DNA from 2 places in the Enterococcus gallinarum genome. Region 1 is predicted to be linked to the other one. Evidence: riboswitches for the same ligand, from Rfam matches in the RefSeq annotation. Region 1 holds a riboswitch; the other holds the start of a gene.
The links. A riboswitch is a leader RNA that binds a small molecule or an ion and turns the genes downstream of it on or off. The one in region 1 is predicted to bind thiamine pyrophosphate.

Region 1 (9,995 bases):
CGGTTTGTTTTTAGTCATCAATGTGGTCAAGCGTATTGTCATTCTTTTCCAACGAAAACAACGGTTAAAACGATAAGAAACGAAAATTTTTCGTTTCTTTTTTTCTTTGATTGAATGAAAAGCGAACAATTCTTTAGATTTTCAAGATAATGCTCGCATTTATACGCAAAAAGCCTTATAATAAGACGAATAAATTAAAGGAGTGGGCATGTGTGAAAATTCGTCGAAGTGAACGATTGATAGATATGACACATTATTTATTGAATCATCCGCATGAATTGATTTCATTGTCATTTTTTTCAAAACGCTATGCTTCTGCTAAATCATCGATCAGTGAAGATCTAGCGATTATCAAAAAGACCTTCAAAGAACGTGGTACGGGAACTCTCGATACAATTCCAGGTGCAGCTGGCGGTGTTTTTTTTGTGCCTGAGATTTCAAAAGAAGAAGCCTATGCCTATGTTGAAGGGTTAGCGGAACGCCTTTCTGAGCAAGATCGACTGCTGCCTGGTGGTTACGTTTATCTCTCGGATTTGCTTGGAGAACCTGAGCTACTGCGGCAAGTAGGCCGTATCATTGCTTCGAAGTATCTGGATAAACAAATTGATGCAGTCATGACTGTTGCTACTAAAGGAGTGCCAATCGCACAAGCGGTATCTTATTATTTAAATGTTCCCTTTGTGATCGTTCGGCGAGATTCTAAAATTACGGAAGGGTCAACAGTCAGCGTGAACTATGTTTCTGGGTCATCTGAACGAATCGAGAAAATGGAATTATCAAAGCGTAGCTTAAAACGCGGTTCCAAAGTCTTAGTCGTAGATGACTTTATGAAAGGCGGCGGCACTGTGAACGGTATGAAGAGCTTGATCGAAGAATTTGAAGCTGAACTTGTTGGCATAACGGTTTTTGCGGAAGCTAAATTCAAAGGAAAACGTGCTATTTCTGATTATAGTTCGCTGCTGTTTGTTGAAGACGTTGATACTCAGACGAAAACGATCTCGGTCGTGCCGGGGAATTATTTTGAAACAAAAGACTGATTTTGAATCAGTCTTTTTTAATTGGTCTAGTTGTGTTTTTCCTTATATATTGAAAACCATCCTTAGTTGGGCTAAACTGGACATATACAGAAATCAATCAGTCGGAATCGATAGGAGTGGAACACGTGGAATCACGTTTTGCAATTATACTTGCCGCAGGCAAAGGTACTAGAATGAAATCCAAGTTATACAAGGTTTTGCATCCCGTTTGCGGAAAACCTATGGTAGAACATATCATGAATCGCGTAGTGGAGACAGAACCTGATGCAATCGTAACAATCGTCGGACATGGAGCAGAAATGGTCAAGCAACAATTAGGGGACCGCAGTGAGTATGCTTTACAAGCAGAACAGTTAGGAACTGGCCATGCAGTTGTTCAAGCAGAGCCTTTCTTAAGAGAAAAACGGGGAACAACGTTAGTAATCAGTGGAGACACCCCTTTGTTAACGACTGAGACATTGAATAATCTTTTTGAGTTCCATCAGGAACAAAAAGCCTCAGCAACGATTTTAACTGCGCAAGCTGAAGATCCGACCGGATATGGTCGGATTGTACGCAATCAAATGGGTGTCGTAGAAAAAATCGTGGAACAAAAAGATGCCTCTGTGGAAGAGGCGATGATCCAAGAAATCAATACGGGAACGTATTGTTTTGACAATGAATTATTATTTGATGCATTGGCAAAATTAGATACCGATAATGCACAAGGGGAATATTATCTAACAGATATTATTGAGATCTTGAAAGCAGAAGGGAAGATTGTAGCTGCTTATCAAACGGATGATTTCAATGAGTCGTTAGGAGTCAATGATCGATTAGCGCTGGCAGAAGCGAATCGTTTGATGCGCAAGCGTATCAATCAGCAGCATATGCGCAATGGTGTGACATTGATTGACCCTGATACTACTTATATTGATGATGGCGTGGAAATTGGAGCAGACACACTGATTGAAGCTGGTGTCGTCATCAAAGGTGCAACGAAAATTGGTGAAGACTGTGTCATCACTGCATCTTCTCAAATCATAGACAGTCAAATCGGTGATGATGTAACGATCAAGGCATCTGTGGTGGAAGAAAGTCGAATCTACAACGGGGCAGATGTCGGACCAAATGCACATCTGCGTCCAAAAGCAGACATTAAAGAAAGAGCCCATATTGGTAATTTCGTAGAAATAAAAAATGCAACGATCGGTGAGGGAACAAAAGTAGGGCATCTCTCTTATGTCGGAGATGCAACGCTAGGGAAAAATATCAATGTTGGTTGCGGCGTCGTCTTTGTAAATTATGATGGCAAAAATAAATTCAAGACAGTTGTCGGAGACAATTGTTTTATCGGCTCTGGTTCGAATTTAGTGGCGCCATTGCAGATTGAGGAAGAAACCATGATCGCTGCTGGCTCTACAATCACAAAAGATATTCCTAAACATAGCATGGCGATTGCCCGAGCAAGGCAGGAAAACAAAGAAGGCTATGCAAAAAAATTGCCTTATTTGAATGAAGAAACTGCGAAATGACTTGATTTATTTAGCAAAAATGACTACTATTTACTAGGAAGAAGATTCTGGTGAACTAGTAGTCTTTTTGCCAGATGAACGCAAAGAAAGTGGAGGTTCTCATGTCAAATCATTATTTTGATCCAAGATTGAAGATTTTTTCGCTGAATTCTAATCGTCCGTTAGCTGAAAAAATCGCAGCTGCAGTAGGTGTGGAATTAGGTAAGTGTTCAGTGAACCAATTTAGCGATGGCGAGATTCAAGTTAACATTGAAGAAAGTATCCGTGGTTCACATGTCTATGTTATTCAATCCACAAGCAGTCCAGTAAACGATAACCTAATGGAGCTACTGATCATGATTGATGCCTTGAAACGTGCAAGTGCGAAAACAATCAATGTAGTGATGCCTTACTATGGTTATGCGAGACAAGACCGTAAAGCTCGTTCCCGCGAACCAATCACTGCTAAATTGGTGGCGAACATGATCGAAAAAGCTGGCGCAAATCGTATGGTTACCTTAGATCTACATGCTTCACAAATCCAAGGTTTTTTTGATATTCCTGTAGATCACTTGATGGGTGCACCATTGATTGCTAATTATTTCTTGGAAAGAGATATTCAAGGAGATGACGTTGTAGTCGTTTCACCAGACCACGGCGGAGTGACTCGTGCGCGTAAATTAGCAGAATTCTTGAAATCACCAATTGCGATCATTGATAAACGACGTCCAAAAGCAAATGTTGCTGAAGTAATGAATATCATTGGTCACGTAGAAGGCAAAACGTGTGTCTTGATCGACGACATGATCGATACGGCCGGAACAATTACTCTAGCAGCGAACGCATTAAAACAAGCTGGTGCAAAAAGTGTTTATGCTTCATGTACTCATCCTGTTTTATCAGGACCTGCTTTGCAACGGATCGAAGATTCAGCTATCGAGCACTTAGTAGTTACTGATTCAATTTTCTTGCCAGAAGATCGTAAATCTGAAAAAATTGACGAAATCAGTGTTAGTGCATTGATGGGAGAAGCAATCAAACGAATCCATGAGAATAAACCTGTTAGTCCACTGTTTGAATCAAAATTATCGATTTAAAAATGATAACCCAAAAGAAGCATCTCGTCTAGACGCGGTTGAGATGTTTCTTTTTTTATCAGAGCGAGTTTTCTTTTCTTTTTTTTATTTTGTGGTATTCTTGAAGATGACTTGCAGCAGTGCAAGCAAAATAAAATAGAATCTAATCACAAAGGGGAGTCTGAAAAGGCTGAGAATGAGAGTACTCTAAACCCTTCGTACCTGTTTCGATCATGCGAACGTAGGAATTGTGACGAGTTGAAGTGTCTAACACTTCTCCTTTGTGAATTGTGATGATTCTAAAGGAGGAGTTTTTTTGTGGGAAATGGTACAAAAATTTGGATAGAGGGAACGATTATGGCGGCACTGGCGATGGTACTATCGCTGATTCCTTTAGACTTTGGAAGTAGTTTTTCAATTTCTTTAGGACAGATTCCATTAACAATATTTGCTATCCGTAGAGGCTGGAAGCCAGGATTAATGGCCGGATTGGTTTGGGGATTGCTGCATTTCCCATTAGGTAAAGTCTGGTTTTTGAGTGTTCTTCAAGTATTGATTGAGTACCCATTTGCTTTTACATTTGTTGGTTTTGCCGGACTTTATGCAAATAAAATTCATTTGGCGATTAGAAATGGTTCGAAGGGTAGCGTGCAACGACTACTTGTACAAGCAACATTCACAGGCGCATTTGCTCGTTATTTTTGGCATTTCCTTGCCGGTTGGGTTTACTGGGGCGCATATGCTCTCTGGGGGATGAAACCTTGGCTTTTCTCTCTGGTAATGAATACCGCCAGCGGACTTGCTACGGCAATCGTCACGGCAATTATCTTACTAATTGCTTATCGAACATCCCCAGAGGTATTTGTACCTAAGGACGATTATTTAAATCGGACTGCGTAAAAAAAGACTTGTTCTCCAAAATCAAAATAGGAGAGCAAGTCATTTTTTATCGATAAAACCAAAAGCTAGATCATCTTGATCCAATTCCAACTGCCATTCTTTTTTATTTGCAAAGTAGCGAAGCGTTGCCACTTGATAGTCTTCTTTCAGAGAGAGGTGACTATTTTTGAGCCCAGATTCCTCGACTAAGTAAATCGGGATTGTGTAGGTTTTATCGACCAATTGTTCTTGATGGAAACATAAGATGATTCCTTCCTGCATGACCCCCCGCAAGTCTTTGAGAAGATTTAAATCAAGTTTAGAGACCGGAGTAGGCTTTTTGAAGAAAGAAAGTCGATCATTTATTTTTTCTAGAACGATGTGCGTGATTTTGTCAGCTAAAATTCGGTAATATTCTTCCAGGTAGCGGTAGTAAACACGGGAACGCTGATCTTTGAGGTCGAAATAAACAAAGTTGTTTTGCAGTTTGTAGAAAAACGGAGAATGAAGATGCGTTTTCATATGCCCAAAATATAACAATTCTGAAATTTCTAGCGGTGTTAGCTCCTTTACCATTTCTAAATCATTAAAGTCGATCCATTTGATTTCTTCTGTGATCCGTCCGCGGTTGAGTTGTTGAAAGAAAAGGTGGACATCTTCAATGCCTCGGATAATCTTTAGCCCTGTATGCGACTCAAATTCACCAAATTCACTAGAGGGATCAAGCAACAACAGATTTTTTGGCTGGTGAACGATGCTCTTGTTGAAATCTTGAGCATCCACTCCGCGAGTCGAAACGGCATTGCTGGTTGTATCAATATGTACATAAATCGTGTTCGACATGCCAATTAATCCCTCCCTGATAATAAGTTCATTCTACAATAAAGTGTATCAAATTGCTTGTATCTTTTCGTTTAAAGTTATATTACAAAATAACGGAAAAAACAATTTTTAAGATTACGTTTTTTTATGAAGCAAAAAACTTTGCTTTTTTATTAAAAAAAATCCAAAATTGGCGCTTCTGCAATGATTTTGTTATGATAGGAGTAATAAAAATTGGAGACGAAAAACGATGAAAAAGAAACGAACTTTGTTCCATTGGCTCTCGAATCTATTTTTGGTCCTTTTGTTATTGATTGGTCTTGCTTTGATTTTTAATAATCAAATCAAAAATTTTCTGATCAAACACAACGGAGATGCTTACGCAGTTTCCGAGATCTCTAGAGCCGATGTCAAAAAAAATATGGAGGCAGATACTACTTTTGATTTTGATGCCGTTGAACCGGCCAGCTCAGAAGCAGTTCTTAAAGCGCAACTAAGTAACAGCACATTACCAGTGATCGGTGGTGTTGCGATACCTAGCGTAGCGATTAATTTGCCGATTTTTAAGGGGTTATCGAATGAAGCTTTGCTATATGGAGCAGGAACTCTTAGCCCAACACAAAAAATGGGCGAAGGAAATTATGCACTAGCTAGCCATCGTGCGCAGTCGCCAGACCTTTTGTTCACACCTTTAGATGATGTGGCTATTGGCGCAACAATTTATATTACGGATTTAGAAAATATTTATACATATACAGCAACTTCAACCGTGCGGGTTCAACCAACAGATGTTTATTTATTGGATGAAGTAGCAGGGAGAAAAATGATCACATTAATTACATGTGGTGAAATGGGTGGAGTAACCAGACGTGTGGTTCAGGGTGATCTTGAATCGGTTACACCAGTTGCTGATGCGACAGACGAGATGCGGGCCGCATTCAATATGGAACAGCGGACTTTTTAAATGATAAGAATACCACGAATGATGTCAGAAATTTTCATTGATCATCCGTGGTTTCTTTTTTGCATTTGAGGAGGAGTCGGATGAAGACAACAAAAATTTATTTTTCTGATTTATATGTATCCCAAGATGTGTTTCAACAAAGCCGACTAGTTTTCCCTTTTTTTTCTAGTCATTCGGAGGCGCGAGCCGCTTTTCAATCAGTGGTCAACGAACAGGGGTGGCGATTGACGAGTCAACACGGCACAGTCTATCTGTCTTGTGTCCATGAAGGGCCGCTTCTGACCATTCAGAATTTGTTGCAGGTGCCAAGTGATGCATTTACTTGGGAGACACTTGTTTCGATGACTGAGAGTTTTGCTAGAAGCCGTTTCGTAGACCAGATACTTTGGGAAATGACAAGAAACCCCATCATGGATCAGTGGTTTGTGGGACGTGGATATGGTAGGGTGACACAGGGGTACCACAAGCAACTGGACTACCATACAGCTTTCGTCCTAGGTGGAGGAGGCGCCCATGGCGCCTATCAAATTGGCGTATGGCAAGCGCTGAAAAAACATGGAATCATATTTGAGTGGGTAGCGGGGACGTCAGTTGGTGCATTGAATGGTGCATTGGTTTTAATGGACGATATTGAAGCTGCTGAGCAATTATGGACGAATATTTCTAGTGAACAGGTCCTCCAATACCCAAAAGCTGCTGCTAAAAAAGAAACCTTATTAGATATGATGGAGCAATTACGCTCACTCGTAAAGACAGCACTTAAAGACAATGGTGCGAGTACAAAACCATTAGCACAGCTGTTAGCAGCGACTTTTGATGCAGAAAAATTTAATGCCAGCAAAAGCCAGCTCTTACTTTGTACGACTCGTCTGCCGGATTTCAAAGAGGTTGTTTATCAGTTTGATTCCAGCAAAATTGATTATAGTTTGCAATGGTTGCTAGCATCAGCGTCTTTTTATCCAGCAATGCAGGCACAATTGATTGATGGGATCTATTATATTGATGGAGGGTACCGCAACAATCTGCCAATTGATGTAGCCATTGAGCGAGGCGCTACAGAAGTCATTGCCGTCGATGTCCAAGGGCCTGGAATCAATAAGAAGGTTCAGGTCTCAGAATCAATTGCGCAGATTCAAATTGCTTCACCTTGGACTCTAGGTAGTTTTTTGATTTTTGATGCCAAACGTTCTCTAGAAAACATGACTCTTGGGTATTTAGAAACGATGAAATACTTTGGCAAGTTCAGTGGCTATTGGTATACTTTTGATGAAGAGGTCTTCAACGATTCGTGGAAGCCATTCGTTCATTTGCTTCGACAAGATGCACCGCGATTGTACGCATTTATGAAAAAAAAGGAATTTTGGAAGAAAGTGCGTAAGTTATATCAGCAAGAGGTCCCCTTGGAAATTTGTGGGCGCGTCTTTTTTGAATGCATAGGCAGATTACTACATCTTACACCGACCGTCATTTATACAAAGGAATCTTTCCTGCAAGCGATACGTGAGAAAATCATGGCAGAACCAACGAAAGAAACAGAAGTATGGTCAGTGTCAGAATGGTTGTATTACTATCGCGAACAGTTCTTTTTGTTATCTGAACAAAAACGGTTCTTGTTTTTCTATCGAACCCAACAAATTGAAACACCGGCATTTCAGCAGATTCGTGCGCGGTATCCAGAATTGGCTGTGCTGTCAGCCTATCTGGCTTATTTTTTAAAAGGAGAGGAACACAATGGATAATTTTTCTTATGAGATCGTAGAGGAGATCGCCGTTCTTTCGGAAAATCCTAAAGGGTGGCGTAAAGAGCTTAATTTAGTCAGCTGGAATGGTCGCCCGCCTAAGTTTGACTTGCGTGACTGGAGTCCAGGACATGAAAAAATGGGTAAAGGCTTAACGTTATCAAATGAAGAATTCACCGAATTGAAAAAAGCACTGCTTTCTATGTGAAAGGAAGAAATGAATGAAAAGCATGACAGGTTTTGGAAAAGGGAATGGAGAAACAGCTGATTATCAAATAGAGATTGAGATTAAAAGTGTCAATCAGCGATTTATGGATTTGCAGTTGCGCATGCCCAAACAATTGAATGATTTGGAAGCACTAATTCGACAAGAAGTCAAAAAAGTATTACAGCGTGGTCGGGTGGAGCTTTATCTGACATTGAACGAAAAGAATGCGGCTCATAAAGAAGTTATAGTCCAATGGGATTTATTGGTGCCTTTTTTGAAGCAGGTCGAAGAAGAAGCTGCTCAAAGGTTGGATATAAAAGAGCTGTCGAAAAAAAATCTTTTGGAAAAATTAATCGTCCATGAAGCATTTCTTGATATCCGAGAAAAACAACAAGAAGATACCCAGTTAGAGCAAGGTGTGTTAGATGCTTTATCTCAGGCTCTAACAGCTATCGATCAAAGCCGTGAAATTGAAGGACAAGGGATTTATCAAGTGTTAAAAGAAAATCAGCAGCAATTACTTGGTAAAATCATGGAATTACAGACGTTTATTGCCGTTTATGAAGCCGATCATCGCCAACGTTTTGAGAAAAAGCTGACGGAATATTTAGGCGAGCAAGTAGATCAAGAACGTTTGTTGACCGAGATGGCCATCCTGTTGGAGCGGGGAGATATTCATGAAGAGTTGGATCGAATGATGATTCATTTAGATTCTATGACTACTTTGTTAGAGGCAAAATCGCCGATCGGCCGGGAGCTGGATTTTTTGATTCAAGAAATGAACCGAGAAGTAAATACCATAGGTTCCAAGTCAAGCCCAATTGAAATCAAGAATAGTGTAGTACAGATGAAGACGATTATTGAAAAAATAAGAGAACAAGTCCAAAATATCGAATAGGAGTGATCAACAATGAAATACTATGATATTACTTTTCATGAATTAAGCGGAAAAAACGTCATCAAGCGGAGCGTCCCATCAGATAAAGCAAACTTTGATGCTTGGCAAGATGCTTGTGTCGCGATTGATCAAGAGTTCTTGCAAATTTTGGTCAATGGAAATGCGGTATCGTTGAATCGTCGGTATATCGTTCGGATTGATTGCCAGGAAGTAGAAGATCCTACGGAGAAAGCTATCACGACAAAAGATGAGTTGGCAGGTGTGATCAATACGCTAAGCAACATGGGGTTCTAAAAGTAGGAGAGATGAGTAGTAATTTCATGAATTTCCCATTATAATAAAGTAGTTCTTGAAAGTTGCTGAAAAAAAGTGCAAAATAGACGTTAAGCAAAAGTCAGTGAAAGGACGTCATTATGTCAGAGCGAGGATTACTAATAGTTTTATCAGGACCTTCCGGTGTAGGCAAGGGCACTGTGCGAAAAGCAATTTTTGAAAGTGATGACAACGATTTTCAATATTCTGTTTCGATGACAACACGCAACAAGCGTGAAGGTGAGATCGAAGGCGTTGATTATTATTTCCGCACCCGTGAGGAATTTGAAGCCTTGATCGAAGCAGGCGAAATGTTGGAATATGCAGAATACGTTGGCAATTACTACGGCACCCCGTTGTCTTATGTTCAAAAAACATTGGACCAAGGGAAAGATGTTTTCTTGGAAATCGAAGTTCAAGGAGCTAAACAAGTCAAAGAAAAAGTGCCTGATGGGGTCTTTATTTTTCTTACCCCACCTGATTTAGCAGAGCTACGCTCACGTATCACTGGCAGGGGGACAGATTCTGCTGAAGTGATCGATGAACGAATGCGTGTTGCCAGAGAAG
Region 2 (9,995 bases), 1.2 Mb from region 1:
AGATCGATTTCATGCGGGCTCATGTATCACAGATTGGCGGCATTACGCCAGCATTGAAGCTAGCTCATTTTTGCGATGCGATGGGGGTTCGAATTGCCTGGCATACGCCTTCTGATATCAGTCCAGTCGGCTTGGCAGTCAATACGCATTTGAATATCCATCTGCACAATGCCGCGATCCAAGAAACGATCGAGTTGCCGGCAAATACCCAATCCGTGTTTGTTGGCAGTCCCCAACCCAAAGGCGGCTTCTTCTATCCAATGGAAAAAAGCGGGATCGGTATTACATTTGATGAAGAAGCTGCGGCTGATTTTCCGGTCGTTTACCGCCCCCATGAGTGGACACAAAGCAGAACGCCGGATGGTACACTAATCACACCTTAAATAATAATCCTAAAAAACTCAGCAGCCTGACTCAAATTGTTGAATCAGAGCTCTGAGTTTTTTTGATTTATCGTCTAGGAAATTTGTGGCTCTTCCTCTGCCGATCAATCGATGCGTGAACGATGGATTTCTCGATCGAAAGGTCGAATATAGGTGACTGCATAGTCGATGGCGACGATGTTGCTGAATTCATAGACCCGCCCATCTTCCAAAATTGCCCGATTCGTGATTTGCATCGCTGGGGTCCCCCGTTTGCACAGCAAGATTGCCGACTGGGCCATTGAAGTCGCAATCGGGGTATAACTGCTGATGTAGTGGGAAATCCGATATCCGCAACTCTCAACATAGCGCTGAATTGAATGTTCTACTACCTCTTGAGTGACATTAGGAAATAATCCTACCGGTAGCTTCGACGTTTCTAGCTGTTCAATCTTATAATTGACGATTCGCACCCGTTCAAAGGTCCAAACTTCTTCATTGTCTGCTAACTGAAAGATTTTTTGTTCATCTGGGGTAGCGGGTGCTTTACTCAAAGAAATCATTTTGGAGTGGATCCGATCGTAAGGAGTCCGTGTCAAGGAATTAAAGATCATGGGATTTTTGACCCACTTCTCATGGATAAAGATTCCCGATCCTTGGACCACACGAACGATGCCGATTTCTTCTAAATTTTTGATTGCTTGTTGAATCGTAAAGCGGGAAACGCCATAATTTCTGGCAAGTTCTCTTTGATTCGGTAATTTTCCTTCAATAAATTCTTCCTGATAAATTTTACTAAGTAAATCTTGAACGATAAATTCTCGTTTTTTCATAAAAACTCCCCTCACTTGCTCTCAGCTGTCGCCAGAACAGATAGCCCATCTTCTAGAGCGATTGAAAGATGCACCTCACAGCAGATAGAGCATCGTCGCTTGTCCAGTATCATTACGAACTATTGTACTCGAATGTACTCGAAAATCAATCTGTTGAATCATTGGCTCTAGAGTTAAAAAAATAGAATCTGTATCAAACCAGGCGTGTCGCCACAGAAATGAGTATTTCTATATCAGCTAGCTTGATGTAGTTCATGAATGGTCAACACCTTAATCAAACAAGGATCAATCAAAAAAGATGTCACGAACTGTTAAACAGATTCGTCACACCATCGTATGAATCGATTATTGCACTTATTCCGAGAAAAAAATTAGTCGGACGGATCAGATTCCCAGTAATCCCGGAGTTCTTCATTGATTGTTTCAACATTCACTGATTCTCTTTGTTCCTCTGGTTGCTCTTCGTTTGGCACATCACCAACCGCTTTTAGACAATCAGGCGTGACTGTTTCACCTGCTTCAGCAGCCGTCAGTATTTTCTCGATTTTTATTTTGTGGGTCCAGTCAGCACCCATGTCATAAATGTAGGTCAGTGTTTGGCAGGTTTGGAAATCATGGTCGATCACTAATGCATTTGTAGGTTCCGTGTTCGGCACATCGATTGAATTATTGCCGGCAAGAAAAAGGTAGAGCTGTGAATCCTGCCATTGAAAAGCAATTTGGATCATATTATGGAGTTGTTCATAACTAATGCCTGCAGGAATGAGCATCCTTCGCCAAATCGGCGGCTTGAAACCTTCCAAATCAATACGGATTTGATATGCAGCGATTCTTTCTTCGCTAGCTTCAGGAACTTTTTTTATTGGAAAAGGGACGATTTTTGGCGATCGTTGATTTTCATAGGGATGTTCGATCGGAACCAAATCATGATCTTCCGGTTCGACATCATGAAGCATCTCTAGCATTGCCGCTTTCTTTTCTGAAGACCAGAAATGCGGTTTTGACATGCGAGAGTAAAACACAGGCTGTTTTTCTGCAAGAACAAAGATAATCTCTTGGTATTGCTCTTTTGTGATGTGCTGTTCTTTATACATGCAATAATAAAAATCTTCAATAGCTAATTTAGCAAAGGGGAGGAAATTCAAATCATAAGGAATCTCTTGAGGCATCATTTCCGTATAGACCCATTCGACAAACTCTTTGTCTGTCAGCATTCTTTTATTCGTCTTTTGTTCTGCACAAAAAATCAAATAAAAAACCGGATCTAAGTAATGATCTAAATCATCATTACTGACAACACTCGGACCGCCGAACAACGCGACATGATCCATCATGTGATCGATTACTTTTGCTAATTTTTTCAATGTTTTTTCCAAAAAAATACCGCTCCTTTCTATCAGTTTAACTTTGACGAAAAGAGCAGTAATTGTCAATCTTTTTTTTAATGAGCAAGCATTTCCTGTGCAATTTCTAATCCAGACAGATCAGTCGGATAGAACGTTGGCCAATGATCCATTTCCGACAATAATGCTTCTTGACTTTCATTGCCAAAATAAAGGTGAAAATGATGGGAATCAGTTGGTGCAATCGAGTGATCGCTAAATTGAATATATTTGAAGGCTGCATCGTTATCTTTTGATTCAAACAAATAACGGACGCCGCGATTCCCTGCTTGGTAATTCAAGATCTTTTTGCCTACATATTGATAGGTTGCTTTCTTGGTTGTGCCATCTTCAAAGGTAAATGCCATCGTATCTCCTGTGATCGTAATTTCTGCAACATCTGTTTGGTAGCCAGTTGTATAATAGTCTTTGTATTCCTCGGCCGTCATGCTTTTATTCTGTTTTGCTTTGTAGTCAAAAACTTGATCCAGCGTGCCGTCTGTCAAATAAGGATAGACCGATTGCCACTGTCCCTTCCAGTCCGTGAGTGAGCGGTCTTGAACATCTGCGTCGTCGAAATACCCATTATAAACGGTTTTTTCTTTCTCTGCTTCTTTCACTTCTTTCTCATTGGCTTGTGAAGTAGTCAGCATCAATGCGTCTCGGTTTTGTTCCATGATGGAAATGTAATCTTCCCCACGATCCATTTGTTCCTGTGTCAATCCTTCCAGCGGATTCAAAACGGATAAATCGACACCAGCTTCTGTTGCCAGTGTTTTGGCAATACTGTCTTTGGCATTTTCTTCAAAGTAAATCGTCTTGATCCCGGTATCTTCTACAAAATGCTTCAACTCAGCAATACGTGCCGCTGAAGGCTCTTCATTGGGAGACAGTCCGGCAATCGGAACTTGTGTCAGTCCGTATTCCAAAGCGAGGTAGCCAAAAGCAGCATGCTGGGTGACAAAATGCGTTTGCTTGGCATTCTTAAATGCTGACTGATAAGAATCATCCAATGACTGCAATTTTTCTAAATAGGCCGCAGCATTCCTTTCAAAAGCAGCTTTCTTTTCTGGATAAGCCCTGCTTAGCTGATCACGAATGCTTGCTACTTGTTTGATTGCAAGGCTTGGTGCTAGCCAGACATGAGGATCTAATTCATGAGAGTGCCCTTCTTCATGATCGTGCTCGTGATCGTGGTCATGCTCTTCATCACCCGGCAGCAACACCATCCCCTCCGTAGCTTTCACAACGGTGACATCTCCTTCTTTCAATGTAGATTCAATGGCAGGAACCCACATTTCCATGTTCTCATTATTGTAAACAAAGACATCCGCTTCTTGGATTTTTGCCATATCTTTAGCCGATGGTTCATAATCATGTGAGTCTGTTCCTGCCGGCATCAACAATTCGACATTGCCTTCATTTCCCACCACATTGCGAGTAAAATCATACATAGGATAAAAACTAGCGAGGACTTGAATCGTTGGATCACTTGATTGTTCTGTCTGTTCATTCGCTGATTCCTTTGTCACACTGCAAGCAGCCAACCCTAGAGCCAAAAGCGAAATACCTGTTATTTTTAAAAATTTCTTCATCTCTTTACCAGCACCCCTTTTTGATTTAGCAAAACGACCATTTCTCCTAAAAAAACATCAGAGAGCCTGTTACGATTTACTTTACACAAATCGTAACACTTACGTTTTACTTTCGATTATTTACTTTACACAAGGGAAAACAATCTGTCAACACCTAAAAAGATGTTTTTTTATATGTCTATTCTTTCATATCTGCAGTGATTCATTTGTCTTTTTGCTCGCGCTGTCTGACTTGTTCTTTCAAATCGTCTGTGCTACACTCAGAAAGTAATTGAATCGAATTATCCACTAGGGGCGCTTTATGCTGAGATAGACAGTTTGTCTGGTCCCTTTGAACCTGATTTGGTTAATACCAACGTAGGGAAGTGGTTGCGCAGCTTATTTCGCGTTCCCATTTTTCTGTCTACCCGTGGATAGAAAAGGAGGAACGCTTTTTTTGTAGACAGAAAATCATTCGAAAGGAAGAATACTATGGAAAATTGTTCAATGAATCAAATCGATATCACGGGATGCCGCATCAGTCTTTATCCAATGAAAGATGATTTTGCCTCTCACATTCTTCGAAGCATCAAAGAGACCGATACCACAGCCGTTTGGCAGCAGACAGATCTTTTCAGTACACTCTACCGTGGTGAAGCTGCCAGTGTGATTGATGCGGCAGTAGCTCTTTTTGTCAATGCCTATGACCCAAAAACACATTTGGTCGGTGAGTTCACTTTTTCGAAAGGCTGTCCAGGAGATCTGGCTGGTGATGCCTTTCTCAGCGGCAAGCATGAACGGCCAAATCATCAGCAAATTACTGCAAAAGGTACGTTCATCGTTCAGTGCAAATATTCTTTTTATGTCTTTGGACGTGAAGATTATATGGAAGAAATTGCGCATATCGTCTCGTTGGCGGATGCCATGGGCTTACAACCGCAATCGGCCCATTACGTGACGCTGCTATCTGGCACAGCCGCTCAATTATTCGCCTATTTTGAACAAGCACTGGCCTATGCACACGAAAAGCTGCCTCATTATGTTCTTGAAGGAACCGTTTCAGTCAATAGTCCCTCGTTGAAGGAGGCCTCTTTGCATGAGTAAGTGGCAATTAAAGGATGTGATCATGGTAGGCATCGTTTCTCTCGTATTCGGTGTCGTTTATTTAGGGGCCGTTCACTTGGGGGTTTTACTCAGCACCTTGTTAACTCCATTTGGCCTCGCCATTCTAGCGAATGAATTTCTCTTTGGGATTTGGTTTATGGCGTCTGCATTTGCCGGTTACGTACTAAGAAAACCAGGTGCAGCCACGATTACTGAAATGATCGCCGCTTTGTTGGAGGTTTTCATGGGTAACTTTTATGGTCCAATTATCTTTGTCAGCGGCTTTCTTCAAGGAATCGGCACAGAGGCTGGCTTTGCCGCTTTTCGCTATCGAAAATTCGGCTGGTCTTCTTTGATCCTGGGAGCTTTGGGAGCGACTGTCACCAGTTTTATTTGGGGCATGATCCGTTCCAGCTTTCTTGATTTAAAGTGGCAATTACTGCTGACTATTTTCGTGATCCGTCTGCTTTCCGCGCTCCTTTTTTCAGCTGTCCTTGTTAAAGTGGTTTGTGATCACTTAGCAAAAATGGGGGTTTTGAATAGCTATCCGATTGCTCAACATACTCGCTTCAAACAAAGCCGTGTGAAAGAATGAGTTTAGCACTAGACTCCTGTGTCTTTACGATTGATGAGCAAAAACTTACCGCTACCTTTGAATTAGCTCCTGGGGAAATCAAAGGGATCTATGGTCCTTCTGGTTCAGGAAAAAGTACGTTTTTTCGCTTATTAGCCGGTTTGTCGGATCAAGGGTTCGAATCTGGACACTATGTGATCGATGAGAAAGATTTTACTGATTTATCCCCTGTACAACGGATTGCATCCGTTAGTTTGATGTTTCAAAATCCCGATACGCAGTTTTGTATGCGAACTCCCCGAGAAGAGCTGTTATTTTGTTTGGAAAACAGAGCCATTCCATTAAACGAAATGACTCGTCGTATTGAGACAGCACTCGATTTTTGCGAGATTCGTCATTTAGAAGATCGAGTGCTGACAACCCTCTCAGGTGGGGAGAAACAACTAGTAGCGTTAGCATGCTGTCTTGTTTTAGAAAGCCGCTATCTTCTATTAGATGAACCTTTCGCTAATCTCGATTCGCTGACCGCCCAATCATTGATTGAAAAATTAACAGAAATTCAACAAAAAAAGAAAATCGGAATTCTTTTAATCGACCATCAAGTAGCACCGGTCGCTGACTGGGTGCAGGAATGGCTCCTATTAACAGATGCTTTTCAGTCGGTTCCTTCTCAGTTGCTTTTAGAGCAAGAAGAGCAGCTAAGACAAACTATGATTAAACCGTCCCCCACTCCTATTGAGCCGCAGCCCCTCTTGCGGTTTGTAAATTTTCGTTTGCCAATTGGCAGACATTCTCTGCTGATCAAAGACGAAGTCTTTTCGACCGGAGAACGAATAGGCATCACAGGAAAAAGCGGGATAGGAAAATCAACCTTTTTTAAAGCCCTGTTGCAGCAAGTTCCCTATGATGGAACAATCTATTACCAAGAGCAATGCTTGACCTCTCGCAGTCGTCCTTTTGATCGGATGAGCTGGGTCATGCAAAACCCGCAGGATCAGTTTCTAGCTTCCTCCGTGGCACAAGAATTAGCTAATGGTCAAGAAAGAGAGGATCTCTCTGAAAAGCTGAACCAATTGGGACTATGGGAGAAACAGGAAGATTCTCCTTTCCTATTAAGCCAAGGACAACAACGGCGATTAGCTGTTGCCTGTTTGATCGATCGTGAAATCCCGATTTTGCTTGTTGATGAGCCAACCTATGGACAAGATTTGCGGCAGTCTTGGCAATTGATGTCGTTATTGGCAGACAAAGCGGCCAGCGGTACACTGGTCTTCATCATTAGCCATGATTTGCGCCTTCTGTCAGATTTTTGTGACCGAACATTCGATTTCAATCATTTTGTAAAGGAGTCTTCCAATGAAGTACCGAAACCCAACAGTCAAGCTGCTGACTTTATCCGCGCTGGCTTTGCTCGTCTCTTTTCAAAATAATTTGTTGCTAAATAGCAGTTTGACTTTATTTTTCTTGTTGCTGCTCTTGGTTTATCTGCCTCTGAAAAAATTGCTCAAGTTACTTTTTCTCTTGTCTTTAAGTGCAGTCGGGATCTTTTTTACCGGGCTATTATTTTTTCAAGAAGGTCAAAACGGCAGCACGACAGCGGCATATGCCTATGGCATTCGTCTCGCCAGTCGCGTTTATTGTTTTGGGACATTAGGAAGTGTCTTTGCCGCTACGACCTCACTAACAGAGCTGATCTATTCTTTACAACAGCAACTTCGCTTGCCTCCTGTTTTTGCTTATGGCTTAATGGCAGCCTTTCATATGGCACCTATGATTCCTAAAGAGTACCGCAACATCCAGTTTAGTCTGAAATCTCGAGGAATCACTTATTCCAAACTATCCTTAAAACCACTGATTCCACTGATGGTCAAATCGATCCGCTGGTCAGAACTTCTAGCTGCAGCCATGGAATCTCGCGGATTTGTCGGTGATGCACCTCGAACCTATGCAGTGAATTATTTAGTCACCCTTAAGGATTGGTTGTTTGGACTTGGACTTCTTGGCGCTGGATTGATCCTTACCTTGCTTCCAGTATGAAGCTAAAAAAAGGGATAGAATAAACAACAAATCTGATTCTAAACAAAAAGATACCGCAAACAGGACAGCACTTGCTGAACTTGTTTGCGGTATTTGTTATTGATTAGTGGAACTTACATTACCATTCGTTTCCCTTGTTTGATCTGAGAAATCATCACCAAAAAAGTGGTTGCTGTAATATAAATGGTGAAAACCAAATAAAGCTTTTTTACAATAGAAACAGTTTCACTCGTGACTAGATGACCGATTCGAGGCAAATGGAACAAAGGTTGGCCAAGTAATTGACTTTTTCTGATTTTGGTCGTTTCCATGTGGTCTTGATTGTCTCCGATCGTATACATCACTTGCTCATTTTGATCAATTGCAGCAATTCGCCGCGTGTATATTTGTTCCCCTTGATTCACAAAATAAGTGATTGCATCGCCGACAATCAAATTTTCTGCATCCACACTTTTAACAAATAATAAACTTCCAGAGGAATATGTTGGTTCCATTGCATCACTCTTCACAATAGCGATGCGTAACCCTAACATTTTTGGAATAACAATCATGAGTAAAGAAAGAAGCATAATAATTAATGTTGTAAAAGAAAGAAGGATACTTGTTTTAGAAATTTTTTTCATCACAGTTCTCCTTTATTTTTGATATTTTTGTATATTACGTTTATATTATAACGATTAATGATTTTTTTTAAATAATATGAGTCCGCTTTTTTAAATGATTTTTTTATTAGTTATTTTATTATTTCTGGTATAACACCCATTATCATTTGACTTAATCAATTGTTTTGTTTTATTCTAGACGTGAATAAAAAACAGGAGAATTCATATATGTTTAAAAAAAATAACAAACTAAACTTGAAGAATGCAATTCCCTTCTTAACGATTTCTGCTTTTTCTCTGGGAATTATCTTGTTCTATATTTCTGCTCTGATTAATCCAGTGATCAGTCTTCCTTCTATTGAAAAACAGGAAGATTGGCTGTATTATTCTGCAGCAGAACCAGAAACAACTTTCGACAGTAACTATGTGAATTTTTTGCCTAATATTCCTACCAATGAAAATTTGGTAATGGAACGTAAAATCACCAATGAGCACTACTACCCGACATTGCTGTTGGTGGGCGATCATCAGAAAATGACGGTTTATTTAAATGATAAACTTTTATATACCAATAAAAAAGAAGTAGCAGATGGTCTTGTGAATCCTGGGAAAACCCTCTCTTTTGTCACCTTGCCAGAAAATTACCAAGGCCAAACACTACGTATCTATGTATCTAGTCCTTTCAAAAATTATTCAGGATATCCCGCTGAGGTCTTTCTTGGTTCTTCAAACGCTTTAGTCAGTTATGTCTTTCGTCATTCGATTCCCAATATTTTTATGCTTCTTCTGACAGGTTTTATCAGCTTGCTTAATTTGATTTATGTAGGGATTAAATTAGTTAAGAAACGAAAATTACTCGTTTCGAAATTATTATTCAGTGCTTTTGCACTGTCAGCTGGACTAGAAGCCGGTTTTGGCGATATTCTTGGAGGGTTGCTCTTTAACCCCACCATAAATTCAGTGATGTTGAATGTCTTATCGATCATTACCCCAATGTTCTTGATCGGCTTTTATTTATCGAAAATGGAAGTTCTTCAACAGAAGTACAAGATTTGGGTGATCTTCCATGGCATTTGTGGTGCAGCAGCCATTTTATCTGTCTTTTCCCATCAACTCCACTTGCCGGAGATTATGGATTATATCCATTTACTGAATATTTTTAGCACTTTTGTGACATCCTTTGCTGCCATCTATGAAGCGGTTAAAAAGAATCAATTTTTTGTTCTTTGTTCTCCCTGGATCGTTTTATCCGCGATTGGTCACTGCTTTATCTACATTCAAGATGTCCTAAACAGCGATCAATCAAAAATCAATTGGAATACGATTTTCTTCGTACTCTTGATTATTGTCTGCTGGTGCTATGATTTGCTGCGTTTGTTTTTCTATAATGAGGGGAAAACAAAAAAACAGGATATCGCAGGACTCAAGATTCGCTTGTATGAAGAACAACAACCGATAATTCAACAACAAATCAATCAATGGCAACAAGCTTTTCTCGGTTTTCGCAAACAGTTGAATACTGCAAAA

Region 2: another riboswitch for thiamine pyrophosphate. It lies ahead of HED61_RS09120 (Ykof family thiamine-binding protein); the one in region 1 lies ahead of thiT (energy-coupled thiamine transporter ThiT).

The regions. Positions count from the first base shown of each region.
Region 1 covers NZ_CP050816.1:626,992-636,986, forward strand. Annotated here, with positions in the region: gene HED61_RS03030 (metal ABC transporter permease) at 1-76, shown strand, start outside; gene purR (pur operon repressor) at 213-1,037, shown strand; gene glmU (bifunctional UDP-N-acetylglucosamine diphosphorylase/glucosamine-1-phosphate N-acetyltransferase GlmU) at 1,163-2,551, shown strand; gene HED61_RS03045 (ribose-phosphate diphosphokinase) at 2,653-3,627, shown strand; TPP riboswitch at 3,770-3,871, shown strand; gene thiT (energy-coupled thiamine transporter ThiT) at 3,964-4,506, shown strand; gene HED61_RS03055 (hypothetical protein) at 4,546-5,328, opposite strand; gene HED61_RS03060 (class A sortase) at 5,558-6,271, shown strand; gene HED61_RS03065 (patatin-like phospholipase family protein) at 6,352-8,010, shown strand; gene HED61_RS03070 (YdbC family protein) at 8,003-8,218, shown strand; gene HED61_RS03075 (YicC/YloC family endoribonuclease) at 8,232-9,116, shown strand; gene HED61_RS03080 (hypothetical protein) at 9,129-9,410, shown strand; gene gmk (guanylate kinase) at 9,530-9,995, shown strand, end outside.
Region 2 covers NZ_CP050816.1:1,845,107-1,855,101, reverse strand. Annotated here, with positions in the region: gene HED61_RS09140 (enolase C-terminal domain-like protein) at 1-383, shown strand, start outside; gene HED61_RS09135 (GntR family transcriptional regulator) at 488-1,195, opposite strand; gene HED61_RS09130 (plasmid pRiA4b ORF-3 family protein) at 1,567-2,571, opposite strand; gene HED61_RS09125 (zinc ABC transporter substrate-binding protein AdcA) at 2,637-4,172, opposite strand; TPP riboswitch at 4,453-4,553, shown strand; gene HED61_RS09120 (Ykof family thiamine-binding protein) at 4,644-5,255, shown strand; gene HED61_RS09115 (ECF transporter S component) at 5,248-5,850, shown strand; gene HED61_RS09110 (ATP-binding cassette domain-containing protein) at 5,847-7,259, shown strand; gene HED61_RS09105 (energy-coupling factor transporter transmembrane component T) at 7,186-7,866, shown strand; gene HED61_RS09100 (signal peptidase I) at 7,980-8,489, opposite strand; gene HED61_RS09095 (ATP-binding protein) at 8,697-9,995, shown strand, end outside.